Regions from separate parts of the Streptomyces sp. NPDC033177 genome, predicted to be linked through region 1. Evidence: riboswitches for the same ligand, from Rfam matches in the RefSeq annotation. Region 1 holds a riboswitch; each other region holds the start of a gene.
The links. Region 1 has a riboswitch for cyclic di-AMP ahead of ACZ5U5_RS00920 (LysM peptidoglycan-binding domain-containing protein). Riboswitches for the same ligand answer to the same signal wherever they lie in the genome.
Positions count from the first base shown of each region.

Region 2: another riboswitch for cyclic di-AMP. It lies ahead of ACZ5U5_RS29130 (M23 family metallopeptidase); the one in region 1 lies ahead of ACZ5U5_RS00920 (LysM peptidoglycan-binding domain-containing protein).
Region 3: another riboswitch for cyclic di-AMP. It lies ahead of ACZ5U5_RS12625 (C40 family peptidase); the one in region 1 lies ahead of ACZ5U5_RS00920 (LysM peptidoglycan-binding domain-containing protein).
Region 4: another riboswitch for cyclic di-AMP. It lies ahead of ACZ5U5_RS21530 (transglycosylase family protein); the one in region 1 lies ahead of ACZ5U5_RS00920 (LysM peptidoglycan-binding domain-containing protein).

Region 1 is NZ_JBVIPS010000001.1:191,197-198,099, reverse strand. It holds gene ACZ5U5_RS00950 (TIGR03557 family F420-dependent LLM class oxidoreductase) at 1-23, shown strand, start outside; gene ACZ5U5_RS00945 (SRPBCC family protein) at 205-669, opposite strand; gene ACZ5U5_RS00940 (L,D-transpeptidase family protein) at 728-1,282, opposite strand; gene ACZ5U5_RS00935 (GNAT family N-acetyltransferase) at 1,605-2,153, opposite strand; gene ACZ5U5_RS00930 (beta propeller repeat protein) at 2,223-3,332, opposite strand; gene ACZ5U5_RS00925 (hypothetical protein) at 3,335-4,450, opposite strand; gene ACZ5U5_RS00920 (LysM peptidoglycan-binding domain-containing protein) at 4,650-5,396, opposite strand; cyclic di-AMP (ydaO/yuaA leader) riboswitch at 5,399-5,555, opposite strand; gene ACZ5U5_RS00915 (PAS domain S-box protein) at 6,221-6,903, opposite strand, start outside.
Region 2 is NZ_JBVIPS010000009.1:116,428-123,330, forward strand. It holds gene ACZ5U5_RS29120 (M16 family metallopeptidase) at 1-1,020, shown strand, start outside; gene ACZ5U5_RS29125 (M16 family metallopeptidase) at 1,017-2,402, shown strand; cyclic di-AMP (ydaO/yuaA leader) riboswitch at 2,599-2,762, shown strand; gene ACZ5U5_RS29130 (M23 family metallopeptidase) at 2,775-3,578, shown strand; gene ACZ5U5_RS29135 (GntR family transcriptional regulator) at 3,805-4,491, shown strand; gene ACZ5U5_RS29140 (HPr family phosphocarrier protein) at 4,636-4,917, opposite strand; gene ACZ5U5_RS29145 (bifunctional acetate--CoA ligase family protein/GNAT family N-acetyltransferase) at 5,051-6,903, shown strand, end outside.
Region 3 is NZ_JBVIPS010000003.1:327,228-334,130, reverse strand. It holds gene ACZ5U5_RS12640 (amidase family protein) at 1-276, opposite strand, end outside; gene ACZ5U5_RS12635 (ATP-dependent Clp protease proteolytic subunit) at 559-1,224, shown strand; gene ACZ5U5_RS12630 (hypothetical protein) at 1,232-1,540, shown strand; cyclic di-AMP (ydaO/yuaA leader) riboswitch at 1,905-2,068, shown strand; gene ACZ5U5_RS12625 (C40 family peptidase) at 2,072-2,545, shown strand; gene ACZ5U5_RS12620 (DUF6328 family protein) at 2,645-3,187, shown strand; gene ACZ5U5_RS12615 (LysR family transcriptional regulator) at 3,300-4,211, shown strand; gene ACZ5U5_RS12610 (ATP-binding protein) at 4,200-4,661, opposite strand; gene ACZ5U5_RS12605 (helix-turn-helix domain-containing protein) at 4,932-5,792, shown strand; gene ACZ5U5_RS12600 (DUF397 domain-containing protein) at 5,802-6,026, shown strand; gene ACZ5U5_RS12595 (8-amino-7-oxononanoate synthase) at 6,027-6,903, opposite strand, start outside.
Region 4 is NZ_JBVIPS010000006.1:108,027-114,929, reverse strand. It holds gene ACZ5U5_RS21545 (nucleoside triphosphate pyrophosphohydrolase) at 1-878, shown strand, start outside; gene ACZ5U5_RS21540 (cytochrome P450 family protein) at 1,070-2,374, shown strand; gene ACZ5U5_RS21535 (LysM peptidoglycan-binding domain-containing protein) at 2,549-3,547, shown strand; cyclic di-AMP (ydaO/yuaA leader) riboswitch at 3,730-3,924, shown strand; gene ACZ5U5_RS21530 (transglycosylase family protein) at 3,928-4,632, shown strand; gene eno (phosphopyruvate hydratase) at 4,945-6,225, shown strand; gene ACZ5U5_RS21520 (FtsB family cell division protein) at 6,327-6,809, shown strand; gene ACZ5U5_RS21515 (DUF501 domain-containing protein) at 6,874-6,903, shown strand, end outside.

The DNA.
Region 1 (6,903 bases):
TGCCTCGGCTGCGCGCGGCCTGAGGCCAGAAAAGCCTGGGGGCGGCCGTGATGGGCGTCAGCACTTGTCGTCGACGAGTTCGGCGAAGTCCTCGGTGCTCATGGCCCGGCCGTCGGCCCAGACCTGGCCCGGCCGGAGGGAGGCGAGGTCGTCGGCGGTGAAGTAGATGTGGCAAGGACCCTGTTCAGGTCACAGGGTTGGGGATCAATGTTCCACGTTGCGCGCCAGAATTCCGAGGGTCGCGCGGAGACCTGCCTCGGGGATGACCGGGAAGATGTTCGCTTCCCGGTACTGTTCCTCGATCTCGCTCCAGTCGTAGTACGAGGTCACCAGTGTGCCGCCCTCGCGGGCCTCAAGCCGGTAGCCGTACAGGTGGCGGATGGGCGGCTGTATCTGGCCGGAGATGGTCCATTCGATCTGGGCGTCCTGCTCGAACCGCGTGATGATCACCGTGACGTCGTACTTGCCCAAGGGGTAGTCGTTCAGCGCCTCGCGGTCCATGTGGACGACGAACTCGTCACCGGCCCCGCGGACGGTCTTCCCCTCGGCAGACTGCAGCATTCCTGAACTGTCGATCGCCACGTGCCCCGTGGGTTCGCACAGCAACGCGAAAATCTTCTCCGGGGAGGCCGCCACCTGACGCTGTACTTCGAATCGCTCTGTCGTCATGCGGGTCACCCTCGCACGATCATGTGGCCCAGGACCAGCAGAAGCCGCTGATCCGGATTCAGCGCGCGACCGACTCGACGTCACCCATGGCGATCACCGGCTTCATGCCGGGGTCGAGCCATTTCACGAGCTCGGTCATTTCCTTGCGCGGCAGTGCCACGCAGGCCTGGGTCGGTCCGCCGTGGTCCATGTGGATGAAGATGCCTCCACCGCGTTCTTCCCCCAGGGGTCGTACGAGGTCCCTGGGCGGGGAGCCGGGCTGTCGGTTGTAGTTGATGGCCACCACGTGGTCGAAGGCCCCCTTGAGGGACTGACCCAGGAAGCCGACGCCGTCCTCGTCGTACACGGGGGACTGGTCGTAGGGCAGTTTGGAGCCCGGGTCGGGCAGGAGCCCGCCGGCGTCACTCAGCCCGTACACCCCTACCGGAGTGCTCCGGTCGCTCGCCGTGTGGTGCTCGGTCCAGCCGCGTTGGCCGTTGCGGGCCGGCCACGGCTCGAAGACCCTGCGCCATCCGCCCCTGGCGTCACGTTCGAACAGGTGAACCGTTGCGTAGCTGGAGTCGGGTGCGTCCCCCGACACGAGGACCACCTGCCTGGCACCTCGACGGTCCACGGCCTTTTGCATGTCCGGCCCGAGCTGAGGGATGGTCGTGGCCCGACCCGGCGGCGGGATTTTGCCGTAAGCGTTGTGCGGCGGCGCATGATGGCCCGACCGGCCGTCGGCCGGAGCTCTTTCGTCGCTGCATCCGCCGAGAGCAACCGTGCAGATGAGCAAGGGGAGAATCAGTCGGGGCAGCGTGGTTTTGAGCACTCTCGCATTATCAGGCAATTCGATTATTTCGGGCGGACGCTTGGGGCGTGTCGGACTCGACATCACACAACTGATGGCCGGTCATACCCTTGCCCGCACCTACCGGGTGCAGGGCAGGGGGAGGTCAGACCCGGGGGAGTGAAGGGTCGGGCTTGCAGGGTGATGGTGCGGTGATGGACCACCGCTCGTGGTCGCGCCAGGCCCCGTCGATGTAGAGGTAGTCGGGGGAGAAGCCCTCGTAACGGAAGCCCAGGCGCTGGACCAACGCCAAGGATGCCCGGTTGGCCGGTTGGATGTTGGCCTCGAGGCGGTGCAGCCGCAGCTCGTCGAAGGCGTGCCGCAGGGCGACGGTGAGACCTTCGGTCATGTAACCCCGGCCCGCGGACGGGGCGAAGGCCGCGTAGCCGAGTGATGCGCCCTGGTAGCGCCCCCGGATGATCGAGTTGATGTTCACCATCCCGGCCGCCGCGCCGGTCTCCTGAACGCGGATCAGAAAGCCCTGGGTGGTGCCGTCGCCGAAGCGGCGCATCCAGTCCTGGAACTCCGCCGCGGTCGTGGGCAGTTGCATCCACGGCGCGTGGAGCTCGGTGCTGGCCCGCACGAGGGTGCAGAACTCATCCTGGTCGGCGAGGGTGAGCGGGCGCAGTTCGACTCGTGACGGCTTGTGGGACATGGGCCAATGCTAGGACCTTGTCCGGAGAAGTGGATCACCTTGGTGATCCACTTCTCCGAAAAGGCCTGCTCAGCCGAAGCGTTGAGTGCGCGGAGCGAATGTGTTCTCGGGTCCGGCGGCACGGCCGACCGACCACACCGTCGACGTACCCGGCACCGGCACGAGCTGCAGTGTCCGGGAGTCACCCTCCCCGGCCACCGCCGGTTCGTTGTGCCCGGTGAACGACTGGCCGTCCCAGGACAGGAAATCCGGCCCGGACACCAGTGGCGGGTAGCTGCCGGGCGGACCGTACTTCTGCGAGTTGGCCACCGAGACCCAGCCCAGCTTGCCGTTCGCGGCGGGAGCGAACGAACTGATCGAGCCGAAGTCGGTGGGCACGGTCACGCGGCTCCACGCGTTTCCGTCCCAGCGCATCAGCAGTGGCGGAATCGGCTTGCCCACCGGACCACCGACGAACCCGGCCGTGCCACCTGCCCACACCTCTGTCTCAGATACCGCGAACACACTGCCCACGGCCGACCTCGGGAACCCGTCCACGATCGTCTGCTGCCACTCCTGCCCGTCCCAATGCGAGACCGCCGCACCCGAGTTGGTGGCGCCCGCGGCCCAGATGTCGTCGGCCGCCAGGATGTGCATGCCGTAGACGGCTCCCGGCGGCACCGACATGGCCTGCCAACTGCTCCCGTCCCGTCGCAGCAAGACCTGCGCGCCGTCCCGCGATCCGATCAGCCAGGTCTCGCCCCCACCGGTGACGACCTTGGTCAGCAGGACACCGCGGGGCGGCCGGCTCTCGCGCCAGGTGGTGCCGTCGTAACGCAGCAGGCGGGCGCCGCCCGCCGAGTCGCGGCCGACCGCCCAGATCGCGGTCGGTGAGGTCGCGGCGATGGACAGCAGGTCACCCTGCCAGCCGACCTTGGGAAGACTCTGGCGCTGCCACGCGGTCCCGTCCCAGCGCAGCATCAGCGGAAAGCCCGGTGCCTCGCGGCCGACGGCGTCGGAGCCCACGGCCCACGCCCGGTCGGGACCGAACGCCACGGCCTCGTTCAGCCCGGCCTGCGGGCGAACCTGTGCCGGGACCGGGACGTGTCGCCAGGCAGCGGGCTCCGCCGCGGCCGAGCTCATGACGGTGATGACGGTCATCGCGACGGCGAGAACCGTGACGAGAAGTCGGCGCACCATGGTCAGCCTCCCAGCCGCTCGCTCATCAGGTTCGGTTTCGAGCCGTAGATCTCGGCGGTCCCGAAGGACAGCAGCGAGGACCCGGCCCTCGTCAGCGCACGCGGTTTCACGTCGATCGCGTTCGTGCGCTCGGGGCCGTAGGAGAAGGTGGTGCGGGAGCCGTCGACCCGCGCGTACTTCGACTGGAACGCGCGGTCGCTGCGCACCGGCAGCCACAGCGCGCCGTCCGGGCCGCGCACCATGGCCTCGGTGCTGGTGTCGCCCAGGGGCGGGTAGGTGGTGCGCCAGGTGCGGCCGTTCCAGGTCATGAGGTACGTGCGTGGCGCGCCGTCGCTGTACTGGCTGCCGCCGATCGTGACGCGGCCGGAGGGTTCAAGCAGCATCGTGTGTACGTTGCTGTTCGGCGGCAGCGGCACCTTCGCGTCCCGCCAGGCGGTGCCGTTCCAGCGCAGGACGGTGGTCCCGCTGGTGGTGTCCGCCCAGGCCCAGGCGTCGGTGGCCGTACGCGCGGTGATCCCCATGACGTACAGGACGCCGTCGGGGGTGGACTGTGTGGTCCAGCCGGAGCCGTCGTGGTGCAGAACCTTCAGCCCGGTCTCGTCCTCACCGACCACCCAGGCGGCGCCGGGTACGGCGGCGAAGTCCTGGTAGACCCACATCGTCTGCGGCAGAGGGACTGTGCTCCACCCTTCCGGCGCTTCCGGCCCTCCTGCCGAGTGGCGCAGGATCTCGCCCGCTCCGTCACGGTTGTGCAAGATCCATGTTTCCTTGCCGACGAACTGCACCTTGCCGAGCCAGCCCGACGCCTCGGCGCCGGGGAAGCTGCTGTCCCGGCCCCACGCCGCACCGTCCCACCGGTACAGCATCGGACGCACCCAGTCGGTGGTGTGCTCGTACCCGGTCGCCCAGGCATCGTCCGGCCCGCGGGCGGCAAGATCGGACACGGTCACGGGCGGTGCGGCCGCGGGCACCGGCAGCGCCGACCAGCTCCGCGTCACGTTCGGCGCGTGGGCTTCGGCAGGCGGCGCAGCCGCGGCCGGGGATACGACCGCGACGGGCGACACGGCCGCGGTACACGCGATGACGATGCAGATGACGACCGCACGGAGACCACGCAAAGCATGGAGACCACGAAGACCACGACGACCGTTCATGAGACCCCCCAGAACGCGAAGGTCGCTCACCTTATTGGCATGCACCCGACCGTGAATAGACGGGTGCATGCCAATTCGAGAGTCTCTTCCGGGAGGTTCCGCCAGCCCTGAGCCCCGGCACGCACTGCATGCCGGGGCTCAGGGCTGTCGAGACCGGGATCCCCTAGTAGGGGCCGTTCACGTTGTCGATCGAGCCGTACCGGTCGGCCGCGTAGTTGCAGGCGGCGGTGATGTTGGCGACCGGGTCATAGCTGTCCAGCGAGGTGCCGGCCACGTGGTAGGCGTCGAAGGTCGGGGCGATGACCTGCAGGAGTCCCTTGGACGGGGTTCCCGCGACGGCGTTGACGTCCCAGTTGTTGATGGCCTGCGGGTTGCCGGAGGACTCGCGCATGATGTTGCGGTGGATGCCCTCGTAAGTGCCGGGGATGCCGTGCTGGGCCATGACGTCGAGCGACTCCTTGATCCAGCCGTCGAGGTTGTTGGCGTACGTCTTCTTCGCCGGGGCGGCGGCGGGCTTGGCCGCGTTCGTGCGCTCGGAGCGGTCCGCGCGCTCGTCGGACGCCTTGGAGGCGGCCGCGTCGTCCGCCGGAGCCTTCTGTCCGACGGTGATCTTGAGTCCGGGGTGGATCAGCTTCGGGTCGCTGCCCAGAACGCTGCGGTTGTCCTCGTACAGCTTCTTCCAGCCGCCGCTGACGGAGTGCTCCCGGGCGATCTTGGCGAGGGAGTCGCCCGCGGCGACGACGTAGGTCTTGGGCGCGGCGGCGGGCTTGGCGGCGGCGGGCTGTGCCGCGCTGGCGGCAGTCGCACCGATCACCGGGAGGACGAGCACGGCGCCGCCCGTGCCTGCCGCGGCGATGCCCCGGCTGAGCGAGCTGGACTTGGGACGGCGGTGCTTACCCTTTGCAGGCATGACGCATTCCTCTCCGTCGCCTACGAGGTGAGCTGTCGGGTTCGGACGGGAGATGTCCGGTCGCACTGTGAATGCGACTTAACCCCGAGCCGTTCCGGAATCCGGATCGGCGGCTTACCTGGGTCCCCCGCTCCTGCCGTGCGTAAGTGAGTGAGTACGGGAAGGGTTTCCGGACAGCGGCAGGATTCGGCGTTCCATCCGGATTGACGGTGACGTTAGGCGAGAATGCCCGGACAGAACAAGGCCGGAATTCGCTCGGAGAATGCGCTAGGGCCTTTCTCGACGTCTGCGGCCCGCGCCCCCATTGATCAAATAGCCTCAACTTTGTTTGCGGGAAACGAAAATGCGCTGGGCGGCCCTTGAGGCCCCGATCTGCGGGTGTGACTCATTCCACTGCATTGCAAAGCCAAGTCGGTGCAGACGTGGCCTTATTCGCAAAAGCGGACATAACGTGATCCCTATTTTTCATGTCAAAACGGGCATCACTTTCGGTTGGACCCGGTGGTGACGCCTTCTGGAGGGCCTGATATGGGCCCTCAGTTCGTAGGTACAAAGCGGGGCGGGGGCGGGATATTGGGCAGCAACTCCCGCAACGGCCGTGCTCCTGCCGCCCAGTTGGCGAACGTGGCGCGGTCGACCAGGTGCATGCGCAGCTGCCGGGCCAGGGGGGGGCGCACCGCGGGGAGAAGCGTCTCTGCTGCAAGAACCCAAGGCTCGTGACCGCGGCCGCGACGGAGTCGCCGCTGACAGCTCGAAATAGATTCGTTCACGTCAGACGCCGGGCCATTTCCAGGTGTTGGCTCCTGTGTCCTGGATTTCGCCCGTCACACGGAACTGAGCGGATGGGCGGCAGTCGCCGAACGCGGGGGCCAGGCGCATGGGGCGAGGATGCCGAGGACGTACGCGCGGGCGACCAGGGCGGGGCGGGTGGTTGCGTCCAGGAGTTGCCGCAGGCGGCTCAGGTGATAGTCGACCGTCTGCCGGGACAGCCGCAGCGAGGCGGCGATGTCACTGTTGCTGCTGCCCTCCGCCAGGAGGGAGAGGATGCGGATCTGCGCGGCGGTGAGCGAGGGATGGGCCTCGTGGGCCAGGCTCTGATGCGTGACGACGGCCCAGACGTGTTGGGCGCGGGCAGCGGAATGGCCGACCGTCGTCAGGTGCAGCTGCGCACGGCGTTGCCGGCCCCGGGCGTCGACGAGCACGGCGGACGTCTCCACCCGTCTCGTGCGGCGGGCTATCAGACCGTTCCATCTGCGGTGCAGCCGATCGAGGTCAGAGGCGGAAGAGGAGGCGGAGGCGGGGGCGAGCAGCGTGTGCGCGCGGCGGCCCACCAGGTCGGGCAAGCCGAGGTGGAAGAGATCGGCGGCGGCCGAACTCGCTTCGATCACGCGCCCGTTGGCCGAGAGCAGCGCGCAGGGCAGGCCGCTGTGGTCGCGCAGCGCCTGCAGGTTCTCCTCCGCCTCCTGGCGCTGGACCATGGCGCGGAGGTGGTCGGTGATGTCCACGT
Region 2 (6,903 bases), on a different contig from region 1:
CAGCTCGAGCTGGCGCTGTGGCTGGAAGCCGACCGCATGGGCTCCCTGCTCTCCGCGCTCGACGAAGAATCCATGGAGAACCAGCGCGACGTCGTCAAGAACGAGCGCCGCCAGCGTTACGACAACGTTCCGTACGGCACGGCGTTCGAGAAGCTGACCGCCCTCTCGTACCCCGAGGGCCACCCCTACCACCACACCCCGATCGGCTCCATGGCCGACCTGGACGCGGCGACGCTTGAGGACGCGCGGGCGTTCTTCCGTACCTACTACGCGCCCAACAACGCGGTCCTTTCGATCGTCGGCGACATCGACCCGGAGCAGACCCTCGCCTGGGTCGAGAAGTACTTCGGGTCCATCCCCTCGCACGACGGCAAGCAGCCGCCGCGCGACGGCTCGCTGCCCGACACGATCGGCAAGGAGCTGCGCGAGGTCGTCGAGGAAGAGGTCCCGGCCCGCGCCCTGATGGCCGCCTACCGCCTCCCGGAGGACGGCACGCGCGCGTGCGACGCGGCCGACCTGGCGCTGACGGTCCTCGGCAGCGGCGAGTCGTCGCGGCTCTACAACCGCCTCGTGCGCCGCGATCGCACCGCCGTGGCGGCCGGGTTCGGCCTGCTGCGGCTCGCCGGTGCCCCCTCGCTCGGCTGGCTCGACGTGAAGACGTCCGGTGACGTCGAGGTACCCGTCATCGAGGCCGCGGTCGACGAGGAGCTCGCCCGCTTCGCGGAAGAGGGCCCCACCGAGGAGGAGATGGAGCGCGCCCAGGCACAGCTGGAGCGCGAGTGGCTCGACCGGCTCTCCACGGTCTCAGGACGCGCGGACGAACTCTGCCGGTACGCCGTCCTGTTCGGTGACCCGCAGCTCGCCCTCACCGCCGTCGGGCGCGTCCTGGACGTCACCGCGGAAGAGGTCAAGGCGGCCGCGGCGGCCCGCCTGCGCCCCGACAACCGCGCCGTGCTCGTGTACGAGCCCGTAGCGGGCGCCGAAGCCACCGACGAGGACGAAGAGGAGGCGGCGAAGTGACCGAGGCCGCAACGATGCAGTTCCACCCGCAGCCCCAGGCGGGCGACGCACGGCCGTGGGCCTTCCCCGCGCCCGAGCGCGCCACCCTGGACAACGGCCTCACGGTGCTGCGCTGCCACCGCCCCGGCCAGCAGGTCGTCGCGGTGGAGGTCCACCTGGAGGCGCCGCTCGACGCCGAGCCCGCGGGCCTCGACGGCGTGGCCACGATCATGGCGAGGGCCTTCAACGAAGGTACGGACAAGCACTCCGCCGAGGACTTCGCCGCCGAACTCGACCGCTGCGGCGCCACCATGGACGCGCACGCCGACCACCCCGGCGTACGCGTCTCGCTCGAAGTCCCGGTGTCCCGCCTCCCGAAGGCGCTCGGTCTGCTCTCCGACGCCCTGCGCGCTCCCGCCTTCGCGGACAGCGAGATCGAGCGCCTCGTGCGCAACCGCCTGGACGAGATCCCGCACGAGGCCGCCAACCCGGGGCGCCGCGCCGCCAAGGAGCTCTCCCGGCAGCTCTTCCCGGCGACCTCGCGCATGTCGCGCCCCCGTCAGGGCACCGAGGAGACGGTCACGGCCATCGACTCGGCGGCCGTGCGCACCTTCTACGAGAAGCACGTGCGTCCCGCCACGGCGACCGCCGTCGTCGTGGGCGACCTGACCGGCGTCGACCTGGACGCCGTCCTCGCCGACACCGTCGGCGCCTGGACGGGCGGCACCGCCGAGCCGCGCCCGGTGCCCCCGGTGACCGCGGACGACACCGGGCGTGTCGTCATCGTGGACCGCCCCGGAGCCGTCCAGACGCAGCTGCTCATCGGCCGCGTGGGACCGGACCGCCACGACCGCGTCTGGCCCGCGCAGGTGCTCGGCACGTACTGCCTCGGCGGCACCCTCACCTCGCGCCTGGACCGCGTCCTGCGCGAGGAGAAGGGATACACCTACGGCGTACGGTCGTTCGCCCAGGTCCTGCGTTCCACACCGGACGGCACCGGCGCCGCGATGCTCGCCATCAGCGGCTCCGTGGACACCGAGTCCACGGGCCCGGCGCTCGACGACCTGTGGAAGGTCCTGCGCACCCTCGCGGCCGACGGCCTCACGGACGCCGAGCGCGATGTCGCCGTGCAGAACCTGGTGGGCGTCGCCCCGCTCAAGTACGAGATGGCGGCGTCCGTCGCGGCCACCCTGGCCGACCAGGTCGAGCAGCACCTGCCGGACGACTTCCAGGCCCAGCTGTACCGACAGTTGGCCGCGACCGGCACCGTGGAGGCCACTGCCGCCGTCGTGAGCGCCTTCCCGGTGGACCGCCTTGTGACGGTGCTCGTCGGTGACGCCTCGCAGATCGAGGAGCCCGTCAGGGCCCTTGGCATCGGTGAAGTGAGTGTGGCCACGGGCTGAGTGACAGTCAGGACATATCGGGACCCCAGTGGCTGAGATTAATCACTGGGGTTCTCATATGTCCGAATTAGTATGGAGGTTACGTGTCTGACCTGTGGCGTGCGCTACAAAAGCTCTGATCCGTTTGTCGTTTGAAAGACGCCCCGCTTAGCGTCATCCCGGCTGTTCGTCATGCAGTAGTCGCACCCGCGGCACCGGACAGTCATCGCCGAGTCCCCGTACGGCGCGAGCCAGGGGAGCCGGGGACCCACATGTCCCCTTGGGGTGAATCGGGAACCTTGCCGTCAGGTGAGGGACTCGTAGGAGACCTTCCTGCTCCGAACCCGTCAGCTAACCCGGTAGGCGAGAAGGAAGGAAAGGATCAGCCGCTTCATGGCGTTCACCCGTGCCACCGGGAAGCACCGTCGCCCGAGCCGCCTCACGCGTACCACCGCGAACGTGGCGGGCGTCGCCGCCCTCACCACCACCGGTGTCATCGGAGGCCTGGCCGCTCCGGCGCTCGCCGCCGACGACGCGGCGGCTCTTGAGCACACCGGCCTGACCCAGGCCATCTCCGTCGGCGACTCGCTCGCCGAGAGCATCGACGCGCAGGCCGCCGCCCAGCAGCAGGCCGCCGACGCCGCTGCCGCCGCCAAGAAGGCCGAAGAGGCCGCCAAGAAGAAGGCCGAAGAGGCGAAGCGCAAGGCCGAGGCCGAGGCGAAGGCCAAGGCCAAGAAGGAGCGCGAGGCCAAGGAGCGTGCCGCTCGCGAGGCCGAGCGCAAGCGCCTCAACAGCTACGTCTCCCCGATCTCCGGCTCGTACGTCTCCACGGGCTACCAGACCGGCGGCGCCATGTGGTCCTCCGGCAGCCACACCGGCGTCGACTTCCACGCCGCCTCCGGCACCTCGGTCCACGCGGTCGGCTCCGGCACCGTCGTCGAGGCCGGCTGGGGCGGTGCCTACGGCAACAACGTGGTCATCAAGATGAACGACGGCACGTACACCCAGTACGGCCACATGTCGTCCCTCGGTGTCACGGTCGGCCAGGCGGTCACCCCGGGCCAGCAGATAGGCCTCTCCGGCTCCACCGGCAACTCCAGCGGCCCGCACCTGCACTTCGAGGCCCGCACCGGCGCGGACTACGGCACGGACATCGACCCCGTCTCGTACCTCCGCTCGCACGGCGTCAACGTCTGATCCCAGCGGTCTGATCCAGCGGTCGACGGCGGACGCACGCAGCGCCACTGATTCACCGAAAGCCCCGGCTCGTCGAGAGCCGGGGCTTTCGCCGTTCCCGTATCTCCTTTGGCCAAAAGTATCCCTGGATTTCAGCCTGCCGTCGGAAATTCGGCCGCCCTGCAATAGAGTCGCGGAACAGGCGTCGATCGACCGCGTTTCGCGGGGATTAGTGCGGAGGTCAGTCATGCGCATTCCCGCGCACTCGGTATGCACGGCCATCCGGGACGACATCGTCTCCGGTGTCTACGAACGGGGTGGCCGCCTCACCGAGGAACTGCTCGCGCGCCGCTACGGAGTCTCCCGCGTCCCGGTGCGCGAAGCCCTGCGCACCCTTGAGGCGGAGGGCTTCGTCGTCACGCGCCGGCACGCGGGCGCGTGCGTCGCGGAGCCCACCGAGGAGGAGGCCGCCGACCTCCTGGAGATCCGCGCGCTCCTGGAGCCGCTGGGCGCGGCCCGCGCCGCCCAGCGCCGCACGGAGGCGCACCTGAAGGTCTTGCGCGGTCTCGTCAGGCTCGGCCAGGAGCGGTCGAGGCGCGGCCACAGCGAGGATCTGCGCTCCCTGGGCGGCTGGTTCCACGAGACGCTCGCCCAGGCGTCCGGCAGCCCGGGTCTCACGGCGCTGCTCACTCAGCTCCGGCACAAGATCGCCTGGATGTACGTGGTCGAGACGTCCGCCGCGCCCGCCGAGGCGTGGGCCGAGCACGCCGCGATCGTCGACGCGGTCGCCCGCGGGGACGCGGAACGGGCCCGCGCGCTCACCGCTCAGCACACGGAGCGGACGACCTCCGCGCACCGGCCGCGCTTCGTGCGCCGGCTCTCCGGTGTGAGGGGTTCGCAACATTCCGTAAACACAGCGGGTCTGCGGCTTTAACAGAGGCGCCGTATACAAAGAAGTGCAAAGAAGCGCTATTGGGCGGGGCGTTATTTCTTGCTGCCCGAATAGCAGCAAGAAAACACCGAAGGGCCCACCCCTATTTCGGGGGCAGGCCCTTCAGTGTTTGATTTCCAGTCTTTACTAGACGGTCTCGGGGAGTTCCTCGAGGCCGTCCGCGACCAGCTTCGCCAGACGGTCGAGAGCGGCATCCGCACCCTCGGCGTCGGAGGCGAGGGTGATCTCCTCGCCGCCCTGCGCGCCCAGACCGAGCACCGCGAGCATGGAGGCGGCGTTCACGGGGTTGCCGTCAGCCTTGGCGATCGTCACGGGGACGCCGGCGGCGGTGGCCGCGCGGACGAAGATGGAGGCGGGTCGGGCGTGAAGGCCCTCGGCCCAGCCGACGTTGACGCGGCGCTCAGCCATGTGTTGCTGCCCTTCCAGGTGTCTCACACTTGTCTAGACCAGTGTCTCATGCCGTCACGAGTGCTCCGCCGGCCGTTCGACGTCTCCTAGCCTGCCCCGGCCAAGGCGCCCCCGCGACCCGTACCCTGGGCCCATGCAGACCCCGTCGGACCGGCACGCATACCCCTCCCACTGGGAAGCCGATGTCGTCCTGCGTGACGGAGGCACCGCCCGGATCAGGCCGATCACGGCCGAGGACGCGGACCGCCTGGTCAGCTTCTACGAACAGGTCTCGGACGAGTCGAAGTACTACCGCTTCTTCGCGCCCTACCCCCGCCTGTCCGCCAAGGACGTGCACCGCTTCACCCATCACGACCAGGTGGACCGGGTGGGTCTCGCGGCCACCGTCGGCGGCGAGTTCATCGCCACCGTCCGCTTCGACCGCATCGACGAGCGCGGCATGTCCGCGAGCGCGCCCGCCGACGAGGCCGAGGTCGCCTTCCTCGTGCAGGACGCCCACCAGGGCAGGGGAGTGGCCTCCACCCTCCTCGAACACATCGCCGCCGTCGCCAGGGAGCGCGGCATCCGCCGCTTCGTGGCCGAGGTGCTGCCCGCGAACACCAAGATGATCAAGGTGTTCACGGATGCGGGCTACCAGCAGAAGCGCAGCTTCGAGGACGGTGTCGTACGGCTCGAATTCGATCTGGAACCGACCGACCGCTCGCTCGCCGTGCAGCGCGCCCGTGAGCAGCGGGCCGAGGCGCGGTCGGTGCAGCGGCTGCTCACGCCGAAGTCGGTCGCGGTGATCGGCGTCGGGCGCACACCGGGCGGCGTCGGCCGCAGCGTCCTGCGGAACCTGCGCGAGGCGGGCTTCACGGGGCGGCTGTACGCGGTGAACAGCGCGTTCGACTTCGAGGCAGGGGAGGCCGCCGAGGTCGACGGCGTGCCCGCGTACCGCTCCGTGCGGGACATCGACGAGACCGTCGAGCTCGCCGTCGTCACCGTGCCCGCCGAGCGGGTGCCGCAGGCCGTCGACGAGTGCGGCGAGCGGGGGGTCCTCGGCCTCGTCGTGATCTCCGCCGGGTACGCGGAGAGCGGTCCCGAGGGGCGGGAGCGGCAGCGCGAACTGGTGCGCCAGGCGCGGTCGTACGGCACGCGCATCCTCGGCCCGAACGCCTTCGGGGTCATCAGTACCTCGCCGGACGTGCGCCTCAACGCCTCGCTGGCCCCGCGTCCTCCCGAGCGCGGCAGGATCGGACTCTTCACGCAGTCCGGCGCCATCGGCATCGCGCTCCTCTCCGGCCTGCATCGGCGGGGTGCGGGCCTTTCGACCTTCGTGAGCGCGGGCAACCGCGCGGATGTGTCGGGCAACGACGTCCTCCAGTACTGGTACGAGGACCCGGACACCGATGTCGCCCTCATGTACCTCGAATCCATCGGCAACCCGCGCAAGTTCACGCGGCTCGCCCGGCGGGCGGCGACGGCGAAGCCGCTGGTCGTGGTGCAGGGGGCCAAGCACAGCGGGATCGCGCCCACGGGGCACGCGGTGCAGGCCACGCGCCTGCCGTACGCCACGGTGTCGGCACTGCTCCGCCAGGCGGGGGTCATCCGCGTCGACACGGTGACGGAGATGGTGGACGCGGGGCTGCTGCTCGCGGGGCAGCCGTTGCCTTCCGGGCCGCGGGTCGCGATCCTCGGGAACTCCGAGTCGCTCGGGCTGCTCACGTACGACGCGTGTGTCGCCGACGGGCTTCGGCCGTTGCCGCCGGTGGATCTGACCACGGGTGCCACTCCCGCGGACTTCCGCGCGGCGCTCGCCGGCGCCCTGTCGGACGACGCCTGCGACGCTGTGATCGTCACCGCCATTCCCTGGGTGGGGGAGGACGGGGCCACGGGGTCGCCCGAGGGGGAGGAGCTTGCGGCTGCGCTGCGGGCTGCGGCCGCGGGATGCCCGGCCAAGCCGGTGGCTGTGGTGCACGTCGAGCTCGGCGGGCTCGCCGAAGCGTT
Region 3 (6,903 bases), on a different contig from region 1:
ACGTAGGTCGCCGCGGTGCGGCCCGACGATCTGCAGCCCGACCGGCAGTCCGCCCGGGGTGAATCCGGCGGGCACGGACAGGGCCGGGCAACCGGTGGCGGACACCAGGTACGCGGAGCGCATCCAGTCCAGGTAGTCCGTCATCGGCTCCCCGTCGATGTTGTCCGGATACTCCAACTCGACATCGAAAGGCGGCACTTGGCTCGTCGGCAGAATCAGCGCGTCATTGCGGTCGAAGAACTCCCGCATCCGGTGGAACAGTTCGCCGTGCAGCACGGTGGCCCGCTCCAGGTCGATGCCGGTGAGCGCGCGCCCCTGCCGTACGTTCCGGACGAGGCTGGGTTTGATCCGGTCCGCCGCACTCTCGACGAGCGCGCCGAGCGAGGTGGGCGAGCTCGGACGCTGCCATACGAGGCTCTCGGCTGGGGGCGGTTGAGATCACGACGAGGCGAAGCATGCCCGCGCCGCGTCCGCCCCTCACCCCACTTTACGTACGTCCTGTACATTTTTTACAGAGGCCTTGGGGAGCAGCCGACCCCGGCAGAGGAGAGACATGCCATGAACCAGCCGTTCGCCCGTTATGTCCTGCCCGAGTTCACCGAGCGCTCCAGTACGGGCCAGCGGACGCTGGACCCGTACTCGAAGCTGCTCGAGGAGCGCATCGTCTTCTTGGGGACGCCGATCGACGACACGTCGGCCAATGACGTGATGGCGCAGTTCATGCACCTCGAATACCTGGCGCCCGACCGCGACATCGCGCTCTACATCAACTCCCCCGGCGGCTCCTTCAGCGCGATGACCGCGATCTACGACACGATCCAGTTCGTCGCCTGCGACGTGGAGACGACCTGTCTGGGCCAGGCCGCGTCGTCGGCCGCCGTCCTGCTGGCCGCGGGCACTCCCGGCAAGCGGCTCGCGCTGCCCGGCGCCCGCGTGCTGATCCACCAGCCCTCGCTCGCCGAGCCGGTCCGAGGCCAGACCTCCGACCTGGCGATCCAGGCCGACGAACTCCTGCGCACGCGCGCGCAACTGGAGAAGCTGCTCGTCCGGCACACGGGACAGAGCGCGGAACGCGTCGCGGCCGACATAGAGCGGGACAAGATCTTCGACGCCGCCGAGGCGGTCGACTACGGCCTGGTGGACCGGATCATCGCGAGCCGCAAGTCCTCCCCGCTCACCCCGGATAGGCACAGCCCGGACCCGCGCACCCCGGATGCGGGGTGAGCCACCGATGCTGCCGCCCGAACTTCCCCCGCTCCCCGCGCTCACCCGCGCCGAGGGCGAGTTGATCGACCGGTACCTCGAAGTGGTCGACCTGCTGGGCCGGATCAACCCCGCCCGCGCATCGGACACCTACGGAGGACTACGCGCCGCCCAGGCCCTGGTCAGCAGCGCGACCGCCCTGCGGGACGCCCTGACGCTCATGCACCAGCGGGGTGAAACCGCCGTGCACGCACCGACGCTGGCCCGTGCGCTGCGTGTGCTCGACGGAGAGCGGCGTGCCGGGCGGGTCACCGTGCCGCCCCCGGCGGCATCCTGAGCCCCCGTCATCCGGGCCCGCGAACTCCGTTGCGTCCGGGGGTGATCTCAAACGAACCAAACGGGCTACCACATTCGGCGTAGACATACGTCCTTTTTTGAGACGCCTTCAGTTGCGTCAGATGTGTACGCGTGGGCCGGAATTCCTCGTTCCGGTGCTGGTCGAACGATCATCCGGCGCGCTCTCCGGTTCCCGAATCCGACCGTGTCCACCCGAACGGTTCAGCCGTGAGGAGCCTCACAAAACGCCGTTTCGGCTCGGTTTTCGACCCCAAGTCGGGTCAAGATCCTCTCCGACGACAAGCCCCCGCCACAGCGGCGGGGCGGTCCGGGCGGACGCCGAGTCCTGCCGCCGCCCGGATGACCGGTCGACATCGGTGCATCGGCAGGAGTGGAGGACCCAGGCATGACGGGTCGGTCCGGAAGGTCCGGACAACGATCCTTGGGGTGAAGCCGCAGTACGCGGCCGGGCAACTTTGTCAGCCCGAATCCGACAGGTCATCCTTCACAGGCGGTTGACGAAGGGTTGCGCATGACTGCGCTGAATCATGTTCCGTCGCTGCTCACCAGGGTCGGGTCCGTATCCGCCCTCACGCTCGCCGTCGTAGGCGGCACCCTCGTGGCCCCCGGGCTCACGTCGGAGGCGGAGGCCGCGACACACGGGACGAAGGCGCTCAAGATCGCCGCCTCCAAGAAAGGCTCTCCGTACCGCTACGGGGCCACGGGGCCACACCGCTTCGACTGCTCGGGCCTGACCCAGTACTCCTTCAAGCGCGCGGGCAAGAAGCTGCCACGCACCGCCGCACAGCAGTACAACAAGACCCGCCATGTCTCCGCGTCCAACCGCGTCCGCGGCGACCTGGTCTTCTTCCACTCCGGCCGGAACGTCTACCACGTCGGCATCTACGCCGGTAAGGGCCGGATCTGGCACGCCCCCAAGTCGAACACCAAGGTGCGGCTCGAGAAGATCTGGACGAAGAGCGTCTCGTACGGCAGGGTGCGCTGATCATCCGTCACCGGCCGTCGGCCGGGCGGCCCCCCGCCCGGCCCTCTGGTCGGCGCGCCCGTCAAGCGTGGGGCGTGTCGGCACGGATACTCGTGCGCCATGGCCGAAAACAACAGTGCTCCCCCCTCGGACGACCCACCGCGCAACGAGACGCGCTTCGAACGCGCCGACCGCAACTTCGCGGAGATCCTCCAGGAGCTGCGCGTCACGCAGGCCGGGGTGCAGATCCTCTTCGCCTTCCTGCTGACCCTCGCCTTCACCGAGCGCTTCACCTCGCTCGACACGGTGCAGCGCGCCACATACGTCACCACGCTGCTGCTCGCCGTGCTCGCCGCCGCGCTGTTCACCGCGCCGGCGGCCGTGCACAGGTCGCTGTTCGGCCAGCACTCCAAGCCGCTGATCGTGCGCGTGTCGTCCCGTCTGGCCGGCATCGGTCTGGTGGTCCTGGTCTTCGCGGTCTCGGGCGCCGTGCTCCTGGTCGTCGACGTGGCGGTGGGCCGGACCGGCGGAATCATCGCGAGCGCGGCCACGCTCGTGGTGTGCTCGGGCCTGTGGGGACTGCTCCCCCTTCTGGTGCGCCGTGCGCGCGACGACGAGGAATCGGACGGCCCGGACGACGTCAGGTCATCAAAGCCTCGGTGAAGCACCGGCCCGCGCCCGTTCAGCGCTCGCCGGCCGCGCCGACGACCGCAGCGCGCGCATATCCTGGGTCTGCCTTGAGCAGCCGTTTACCCCCACGCCGCCGGGAGCGACCATGTACGACCCGACGCGGCTCGCCGCACTGGTGGCGGTCTCCGAGGCCGGGTCGATCACCCGCGCCGCCGAACGCCTCGGCTACACCGTGCCCGCCCTCTCCCAGCAGCTGGCCAAGCTCGAACGTGAGGCGGGCACCGCGCTCCTGGTACGCCATCACCGCGGGGCACGGCTGACCGGCGCGGGTGAGCTGCTGCTCGCGCGGGCCCGCCGGGTCCTGGACGAGATGGAGCAGGCCCGGCACGAACTGACACGCCTTGCGGGCCTGTCCGGCGGCAGACTGCGCCTGGGGACCTTCACCACCGCCGGAATCCACCTGGTGCCGCCCGCGCTGACCGCGTTCCGCCGCGCCCATCCCGATGTCGATCTGACGGTACGGGGCTACGAACCGCCGCTCGGCGTCGCGGCCGTGGCGGCGGGCGAGGTCGACCTGGCCCTCACCCACACGTACGAGCCCGCGGATCCGGTCGCGCTGCCCGCGTCCGTGAGCGCGGAGCCGCTCCTGGTCGAGGAACTGATCCTGGTGACCTCACCGGGCCACGCACTCGCGAGCGACTCGTCACGACTGCCCCTGAGGGAACTCGCCGGACAGCCGCTCATCAGCATGGCGCCGCCGTATCCGCCCCGCCAAGGCGTCGAGTCCGCGCTCGTCCGGGCCGGTGCGACTCCCGCGGTCCTGGTCGAGACCCCGGGCTACGCGCTGGTGTGCGCGCTGGTCAGCGCCGGGCTCGGCGTCGCCGTCGTACCGGAGATGGTGGCGCGGACGGCTGCCACCCCGGTGGGGACGAGGCCGCTCGAGCCGGGCGATCTGCGGCGCACGATCTCGGTCGTCCACCGCACCGACGTGTCGCATCCGGCGGCGGACACCTTCCGGGCTTTGCTCCGGGGCGCCTTCGGCCGCTCAGCGGGGTGAGGTCGAGGGGGCCGCTGCCCCACCTCGGACGGGCGTGGTCCACGGCAGCTCGATCCAGACCGTCTTGCCGCCCTCGGGAGTGGGCGTGACCGACAGCCTGCCGCCGCATTCCATGGTCAGCCAGCGGATGATGACCAGGCCCCGGCCGTTGTCCTGCTGGACGGCGGCGGGCAGCCGCTTGGGGTAGCGGGGGTGGCTGTCGGTGACACCGATGCGCAGCTGCTCGTCCCGGTCAAGCTCGATGTCCACCCGGAAGGTGGGCGACTGGCCCCGGGTGTGCTGAACGGCGTTCGTGGCGAGCTCGGAGACGATGAGCCGGACTGTGTCGGCCACCTCGGTCTCGCCCGGCAGATCCCACTCGGCCAGGATGGTCGAGACGTATTTCCGGGCCGCGGAGACCGAGGCAGGATCGCTCGGCAGGGTGACGGATGCTTCCTGAAGGTCTGCCATGGCGACGCTGTCCCTTTCCCACCGGGGCTCGGCTCCGACTCGTAGCGAAGGCACGAGGACAGTCCCGGAATGGTGCTTCGCGCCAGACTGCCACTCTTGGAGCGCTCAGCGGTGGCCATCCACCAAGATGTGCATATATCTGTCGCTCAAAGCGGTGAACTCTGCTACGAGAGACCGTATTTGGGCGCGCGGTCGGCCCTTCCTCTACTGTCGCCCCTGAACGGCCCGGGGGAGGCCGAAGAGAAACGCTCCGTCGGGAAGGAGACGGACATGCGGTACGGTCCCGCGGTGCGCCGCCGGAAACTCGGCGCCGAACTGCGTGCACTGCGCACGCACGCCGGGCTCACCAGTGGCCAGGCGGCGGACCGGGTCGGCTGGCATCAGTCGAAGGTCAGCCGGATCGAGACGGGACGTAGCAGCGTCAAGGCGGCCGACGTAGGGCTGTTGCTCGATGCGTACGAGGTGGCGGACCCCCACCTCCGCCAGCTGCTGGTGGCATTGGCGGGCTCCGACGACGACGGCGGACGGCGCCACTGGTGGCACGCCTACCGCGAGCTGCTGCCGCCCGCCTACCGCGACTTCATCAGCCTGGAGTCACAGGCCTGTGGGATGCGCACCCTGGAGACCACCGTCGTGCCGGGCCTGTTGCAGACGCCGGACTACGCGCGTGCGGTGACGCGGGCGGCGCTCGACGGACTGCCCGAACAGCAGGTGGACACGCTGGTGGAGGTGCGTCTGGCCCGTCAGGACGTGCTGCGCGCGGCTCCGCCGCTGCGACTGAGCGTGATCCTGGACGAGGCGGTCCTGCACCGGCCGGTGGGCGGCAGCACGGTGCTCGCGGGCCAGTTGAAACGGTTACTGGAGGCCGCGCAGTTGCCTCATGTGCGGCTTCAGGTGTTGCCGTTCGCCGCCGGAGAGCACGTGGGCCTCATCGGCCCTTTCGTTATTTTCTCCTTTCCGAACATTGCTGATCTGGATGTGGTTGTTCTCGACCACTTGACGAGTAGCCTCTACCTCGAACGGAAAGAAGACCTCCAGGCCTACACGGAGGCCTTCAACTCCCTTCAGGGAAAGGCGCTTTCGCCCGAGGAATCAACGGATCACATCGCCGGGATACGTGACGGCGCGTAAGGGGGCACCATGACGGCACTGCCTCGGCACGTACCTTCCAGCACCTCTCTGCACGGCGCACGGTGGTATCGCAGCAGTCGCAGCAACGGCATGAACAACTGTGTGGAGACAGCCTCGCTCGCTTCAGGGCCGGAGCAGGGGCTGCTCGCCGTGCGCGACTCGAAGAACACGGCAGGGCCCGCCCTGCTCTTCTCGCCCACGACATGGGAGGCCTTCGTCCACGGCCTCCGGTGACTACCGGGGTGCGGCGCGGCTGATCACTCGTACGGCATCGGCGATCTGTCCGCCGGTGAGATCCGCACGGGCGGTCAGCCGCAGCCGCGAGATGCCGTCGGGGACCGACGGCGGACGGAAGCATCCGACGGCGAGGCCCGCTCCCCTGCAGTCGGCGGCCCACCGCACGGCCGCTTCCGGTGACGGCGCGCGCACGGAGACGACGGCGGCGTCGGGACGTACCGCCGAGAGACCTTCCGCGGTGAGGCGTTCATATAGCTCGGCCGCGACCGCGCGGGCCCGTGCGGCACGCTCCGGCTCCGCGCGCAGCAACCGCAGGGCCGCGAGGGCCGCCCCCACGGCGGCGGGCGCGAGCCCCGTGTCGAAGATGAAGGTCCGGGCCGCGTTGACCAGGTGGTCGATGACCTTGGCGGGCCCGAGGACCGCACCGCCCTGGCTGCCGAAGGACTTCGACAGGGTGACCGTCGCCACCGTGTGGTCCGTGCCCGCGAGCCCGGCCGCCTGCGGGGCGCCCCGGCCGCCGTCGCCGAGCACGCCGAGCCCATGGGCGTCGTCGACGACGAGACCGGCACCGAACTCCTGGCAGACGGAACTGAGTTCGGCCAGCGGGGCCGCGTCCCCGTCGACCGAGAAGACGGTGTCCGAGACGACGATCGCGGGGCCCGCGTGCGCGTCCAGTGTCTTGTGCACCGCTTCGGTGTCGGTGTGCGGCACCACCTGCGTCGTCCCGCGCGCCAGGCGGCAGCCGTCGATCAGCGAGGCGTGGTTGCCCGCGTCCGAGACGATCAGCGAACCGTGCGGGGCGAGGGCGGTGACGGCGGCGAGGTTCGCGGCATATCCGGAGGAAAGGACCAGAGCGGCCTCGAAGCCGCAGAAC
Region 4 (6,903 bases), on a different contig from region 1:
CCGACGAGGTCCTGTGCGCCGACGCCACGCACCCCCAACTGCCGTACCTGCGTGAGGCGGGCGTCCGCGTGGAGCAGACCTCGCCCACGGCCCAGGAGCTGGTGGACGCCTGCGCCGGCGGCCGCACGGTCCTCGTCGTCGCCACGGCCGAGGGCGACAGCGCCCTGACGGACGGCCTCGCGAGGCTCGCGGGCTCGGGCCGTGTCGCGATGCCCGACCTCGAACTGCTCCCGGCGTCGTACGACCTGCCGGGCGCGCGCCTCCTCGACCTCGTCCAGGTCATGGACCAGATCCGGGTCGAGTGCCCGTGGTCGTCCCAGCAGACGCACAAGGGCCTGGCGAAGTACGCGATCGAGGAGGCGTACGAACTGGTCGAGGCGATCGAGGAGGGTGACAGGGACGAGCTGCGCGAGGAGCTGGGCGACGTCCTGCTCCAGGTGGTCTTCCACTCCCGCATCGCGGAGGAGGACGAGGAGTCCCCCTTCTCCGTCGACGACGTGGCGGGCACGATCGTCGAGAAGCTCATCCACCGCCACCCGCACGTATTCGGCGACGACTCGGCGGACACCCCCGAGGACGTCAAGGCGCACTGGCTCCGCACGAAGGCGGAGGAGAAGCAGCGCTCATCGGTCACGGAGGGAATCCCCCTCGGTCAGCCGGGCCTGGCCCTCGCGGCGAAACTGGCGTCCCGGGTACGGACGGCGGGCCTTGAGGTGCCGACCCTGACGGGCGAGGGCATCGGCTACGAACTCCTGACGCTGGCCCTGCGCGCGGAGGCGGAGGGCGTGGACCCGGAGGCGGCCCTGAGAGCGGCGGCTCGGGCCTACCGGGACGCGGTCCTGTCGGCGGAAGCGAATCTCACCCCGCCCGGCGCCTGAGCCACTGGCCCAAGCGGTCCCTGCGGGGCTTTCCCCAATCCCGCCCCTTCCCGAAACCGTGGGGCTCCACCCCCTGGACCCCCGTACAAGATGTCCTCAGTCGCCGGACGGGCTGACATCTGTCAGCCCGTCCGGCGACTGAGGACGAACTCGGCGGAGCCGGTGAGGGTGGCGGCGGATAACGTCGTCCCATGCAAGACCAGCCGCCGGCCCCCGCAGCCTGCCCCGCAGGGGTCCACGTGTCCGAGGCCCAGGGGCCAGTCGCACCAGAGCTCTTCACCTGGGAGTTCGCCACCGACCCCTACCCCGCCTACGCCTGGCTCCGCGAGCACGCGCCCGTGCGCAGGACGCGGTTGCCCAGTGGTGTGGAGGCGTGGCTGGTCACCCGGTACGCCGATGCCAAGCAGGCCCTCGCCGACCAGCGGCTCAGCAAGAACCCGGCCCATCACGGCGTGCCCGCGCACGCGAAGGGCAAGACCGGTATCCCGGGCGAGCGCAGCGCCAACCTCATGACGCATCTGCTCAACATCGACCCGCCGGACCACACCCGCCTGCGCCGCCTCGTCTCCAAGGCGTTCACGCCCCGCCGTATCGCCGAGTTCGCGCCCCGCGTGCAGGAACTGACCGACCACCTCATCGACCAGTTCGTGGAGAAGGGGGAGGCCGACCTCATCCACGACTTCGCCTTCCCGCTCCCCATCTACGCGATCTGCGACCTGCTCGGCGTGCCCCGCGAGGACCAGGACGACTTCCGCGACTGGGCGGGGATGATGATCCGCCACGGGGGAGGGCCAAGGGGCGGGGTCGCGCGGTCCGTGAAGAAGATGCGCGGCTATCTCGCCGAGCTGATCCACCGCAAGCGCCTGGAACCCGGCGACGACCTCATCTCCGGGCTCATCCGCGCCTCCGACCACGGCGAGCACCTCACCGAGAACGAGGCCGCCGCGATGGCGTTCATCCTTCTTTTCGCCGGCTTCGAGACCACCGTCAACCTCATCGGCAACGGCACGTACGCCCTCCTCACCCACCCCGAGCAGCGCGAGCGGCTTCAGGACTCCCTCAAGGACGGCGACACCGGGCTCCTGGAGACGGGGCTCGAGGAACTCCTCCGCTTCGACGGTCCCGTCGAACTCGCCACCTGGCGGTACGCCACCGAGCCGCTGACCGTCGGCGGGGAGGACATCGCCGCCGGCGACCCCGTCCTCGTGGTCCTCGCCGCCGCCGATCGCGACCCCGCGCGATTCGACCGGCCGGACACGCTCGACCTCTCCCGCCGCGACAACCAACACCTCGGCTACGGCCATGGCATTCATTACTGTCTCGGCGCACCGCTGGCCAGGCTCGAAGGACAGGCCGCCCTCGCGACCCTCCTGCGCCGCCTCCCTGACCTGCGCCTTGCGGCGGAACCTGGTGATTTGAGGTGGCGCGGCGGGCTCATCATGCGGGGACTCCGCACGCTTCCCGTGGAGTTCACACCCGCACAGCAGAGCAAATAATTGGCGAATGAGAAGCCCCCGAAACGACGTTTAGCTGACGGGTCGTCAAGACTGTGACTTTCACGTGATCTCCGCTGCATCGACTTGTGACAAGCGTTCGACTGCCGCTACGTTCACCGACGACTCGGCATCCCGTGCCGCAGTCGTCGCTCCAGTCACGCGAAAGGCAACCGCATGCTCTCCGGCAATGGTCGTCACCGACGCCCCCGCCAGGCCCCGGCCCTGATCGTCGCGGCAGGAGTGGCGGGGTCGGCCATCGCCATCCCGCTGCTCGGCGCCACCAGCGCGAGCGCGGCGGACACCGCCACGTGGGACAAGCTCGCGGAGTGCGAGAGCGGCGCATCCTGGAGTGCGGACGCGGGCAACGGCTACTACGGCGGACTCCAGCTCTCACAGCAGACCTGGGAGGAGTACGGCGGCCTCGACTTCGCGCCGAGCGCCGACCAGGCGAGCCGTTCCCAGCAGATCTCCGTGGCCGAGAAGGTCCTCGACGACCAGGGTCCCGACGCCTGGCCGAGCTGCGCGCCGATCGCCGGCCTCACCGAGGGCGGCGCCGCCGCCGACGTCGACCCGGGCGCCCCGATCACGACCATTCCTTCTGACGAGCCGTCGGAATCGACCGGGTCCGGCGAATCGTCGAAGCCGGGCGGGTCGGACGAGCCGGACGCGTCGCCGAGCGAGTCGGCCGACCCCTCGAACAGCGCCGACCCGTCGGACAGTGCCGAGCCGTCCGAGAAGCCGGACACCGACGACGCGTCACGAGACAAGAATCACGACGAGTCGGGCACATCGGATGACTCGGCCAAGTCCGGCGACTCGGCCAAGTCCGGCGAGCCGGGCAAGTCCGAGCAGGATGACGCCACTTCGCCAGCGCCCACCCCCTCCACCGGTGAGAGCGAGGGTCGTCACCGCGGCGATAGTGCCGACGACGAGGCGTCCGAAGGGTCCGCCCGCGAGGGTTCGGGCCGGCACGCCTCGCGCGGCGACGAGCGCGAGCACGACGTCACCGACGGGACGTACACGGTCCGTTCCGGGGACAGCCTCTCGGTCATCGCCGACGACCTGGAGCTGCAGGGCGGGTGGACCGAGCTGTACGCCGAGAACGAGAAGTCGGTCGGCTCCGACCCCGACCTCATCCTTCCCGGTCAGAGCCTCGATTTGGGCGAAAAGTAGGGGTAGTTGGCGAGTCACTTTGCGCCTGATGCCCCAATTGGCGCAAGTGAGACATGGGTCTCAGAAGCCCTGATCGTCTTTGAAATTCGGGCGATCGCATGACTACGGTCGTGACCGCTCGCCACAGCGGGCCCCGCCGGTCGGTACGCCGAGTCCTGCCAACGGCCGTTCGGGAACAGTCGTCGCGTAATGCGCCGTAGGCAGGAGCGGGGGACCCAAGGTTTGCGCCGGGCCCGGCCGTTGAACGGCCTCGCGAGAGCGAGGCGGGGAGACGGACGGGAACGGCTAGGGGTTAAGTCGCACTCAGGAAGTGCGGCCGGGCAACTTCATCGGCCCGAACCCGACAGCTCACCTCGCAGGCGTCGGTGAGGGGATCACTCATGCTGTTTTCCAGCAAGGGCAAGCACCGCCGCCCGTCCAAGGCCACCCGTGTCGCCACGCTCGCCGGCGTCACCGGTGTCGCGGTCGCAGCCCCGCTGATGGCGGCCGGCCAGGCCTCCGCCGCCACGAACTCCGAGTGGGACGCCGTCGCCCAGTGCGAGTCGGGCGGCAACTGGTCGATCAACACCGGCAACGGCTACACGGGCGGCCTGCAGTTCTCGTCGTCCACCTGGGCCGCGTACGGCGGCACGAAGTACGCGCCCACCGCCGACAAGGCCTCCAAGGCCCAGCAGATCGAGATCGGCGAGAAGGTCCTCGCGGGTCAGGGCAAGGGTGCCTGGCCGAGCTGCGGCGTCGGCCTCTCGGGCGCCTCCAACGAGGGTGGCGGTGCGCAGGAGAGCGCCCCGCAGCAGACCCAGGAGCAGCCCAAGAGCCAGCCCACGCCGCAGACCGAGCAGCCGCAGCAGGCCGCTCCCAAGGCCGAGGCCCCGAAGACCGAGTCCAAGAAGACCGTCGAGACCCCGACCGGCGAGACGGTCAAGAAGGGCGACGGCGAGTACAAGGTCAAGAAGGGTGACACCCTCTCCAAGATCGCCAAGGCGGAGGACGTCAAGGGCGGCTGGCACAAGGTGTACAAGCTCAACGGCGACATCATCGAGAACGCCGACATGATCTTCCCGGGCCAGCAGCTCCACCTGAGCTAGGTCTGGCGGCGCCTCGCTGGTCTTTTGCCTGCGGGTGCGTCGTGGCTTGTCGCGCCCACGCGGCGGAGCCGCATATGTCATAGCCCCGCGCCCCTTGAGGGGCGGCCCCCGTCCTCCGGTCCACCCCGCCCCGGTGCGCGTATCCCCCGTACGCACCGGGGCGGGGTTATGTTTGTTCCGTTCGGAAACTTTTTGCTCTCGGTTTGTCCACAGGACGGTCGCTCGGCTGGCTCTTGTCCGGGAGCCGGTTAGGCTCGTGTCCGCGAGGCCAACGCCCCGCGTACCCGCGTCACATCCCAGAAGGAGATGCTCGTGCCGTCCATCGACGTCGTCGTAGCCCGGGAAATCCTGGACTCCCGAGGCAACCCCACGGTCGAGGTCGAGGTCGGCCTCGACGACGGCAGCACGGGTCGTGCCGCCGTTCCGTCCGGTGCGTCCACCGGTGCTTTCGAGGCCATCGAACTCCGTGACGGTGACCCCAACCGTTACATGGGCAAGGGCGTGGAGAAGGCCGTCCTCGCCGTCATCGAGCAGATCGGCCCGGAGCTCGTCGGGTACGACGCGACCGAGCAGCGCCTGATCGACCAGGCGATGTTCGACCTCGACGCCACCGACAACAAGGGCTCGCTCGGCGCCAACGCCATCCTCGGCGTCTCGCTCGCCGTCGCGCACGCCGCGTCGGAGGCCTCCGACCTCCCGCTCTTCCGCTACCTCGGCGGCCCGAACGCGCACCTGCTGCCCGTTCCGATGATGAACATCCTGAACGGCGGGTCGCACGCCGACTCGAACGTCGACATCCAGGAGTTCATGATCGCGCCGATCGGCGCCGAGTCGTTCTCCGAGGCCCTGCGCTGGGGCACCGAGGTCTACCACACGCTGAAGAAGGTCCTGAAGGACAAGGGCCTCTCCACCGGCCTGGGCGACGAGGGCGGCTTCGCCCCGAACCTGGACTCCAACCGCGCCGCGCTCGACCTCATCCTCGAGGCCATCAAGCAGGCCGGTTACGTCCCCGGCGAGCAGATCGCGCTCGCGCTCGACGTCGCCGCGTCCGAGTTCTACAAGGACGGCTCGTACGACTTCGAGGGCAAGTCCCGCTCGGCCGCCGAGATGACCGAGTACTACGAGGAGCTCGTCGCCTCGTACCCCCTCGTCTCCATCGAGGACCCGCTGTTCGAGGACGACTGGGCCGGCTGGAACGTCATCACCGAGAAGCTCGGCGACAAGGTCCAGCTCGTCGGCGACGACCTGTTCGTCACCAACCCCGAGCGCCTCGCCCGTGGCATCGAGGAGAAGTCGGCCAACGCCCTCCTGGTGAAGGTCAACCAGATCGGCTCGCTGACCGAGACCCTCGACGCCGTCGAGATGGCGCAGCGCAGCGGCTTCAAGTGCATGATGTCGCACCGCTCCGGCGAGACCGAGGACGTCACCATCGCCGACCTCGCCGTCGCCACCAACTGCGGCCAGATCAAGACCGGCGCCCCGGCCCGCTCCGAGCGCGTCGCCAAGTACAACCAGCTCCTGCGCATCGAGGAGATCCTGGACGACGCCGCGGTGTACGCGGGCCGTTCGGCGTTCCCGCGCTTCAAGGGCTGAACAACGGCGAGCTCCGGCTCCGCTGAGTAGATACGTACGTCCCCGTACTCGGTCCCGTACCGTGTGCGGGGACGTTCGTACGTATCGGGGAGGCGGCACACATGGCCGTGAAGGACCGCGACCGGTTCTCCACCGCGACCAGGCTGCGGCTGCTCGGCGAGCAGACCGCGGAGCGTGTCTACCGCTCCCAGACCAAGCGCCAGGCGCGCCGCTCCCGGCTCACGGGACGCGCCGCGCTCCTCGCGCTCGTGCTGTGCTCGCTGGTCGTCGCGCTCGCCTACCCGATAAGGCAGTACGTCTCCCAGCGCGCGGAGATCGCCGACCAGCGCAAGGAGCAGGCCGAGCGCCGCGAGCACGTCGAGAGGCTGAAGGACGAGAAGGCCCGCTGGCGTGACGACGCGTACGCGGAGCAGCGCATCCGGGACCGGCTGCACTACGTGATGCCGGGCGAGACCGGCTACACGGTGGTCGACCCCGAGGCGGCGAAGAAGCAGCGCACCGACCAGGGAGCCGCCGCCAGGCCCTGGTACTCGAACGTCTGGGACGGCGTCGACAAGGCGGACCGCCCGGCCGACGACGACTGAGCCCCACCAGGCTTCCGACGACCGAGCCCCACAGAACTTCTACGGAACCGATCGAAAGACAGGCATGGAAACGCCCCCGCCGACCACCCCGCGC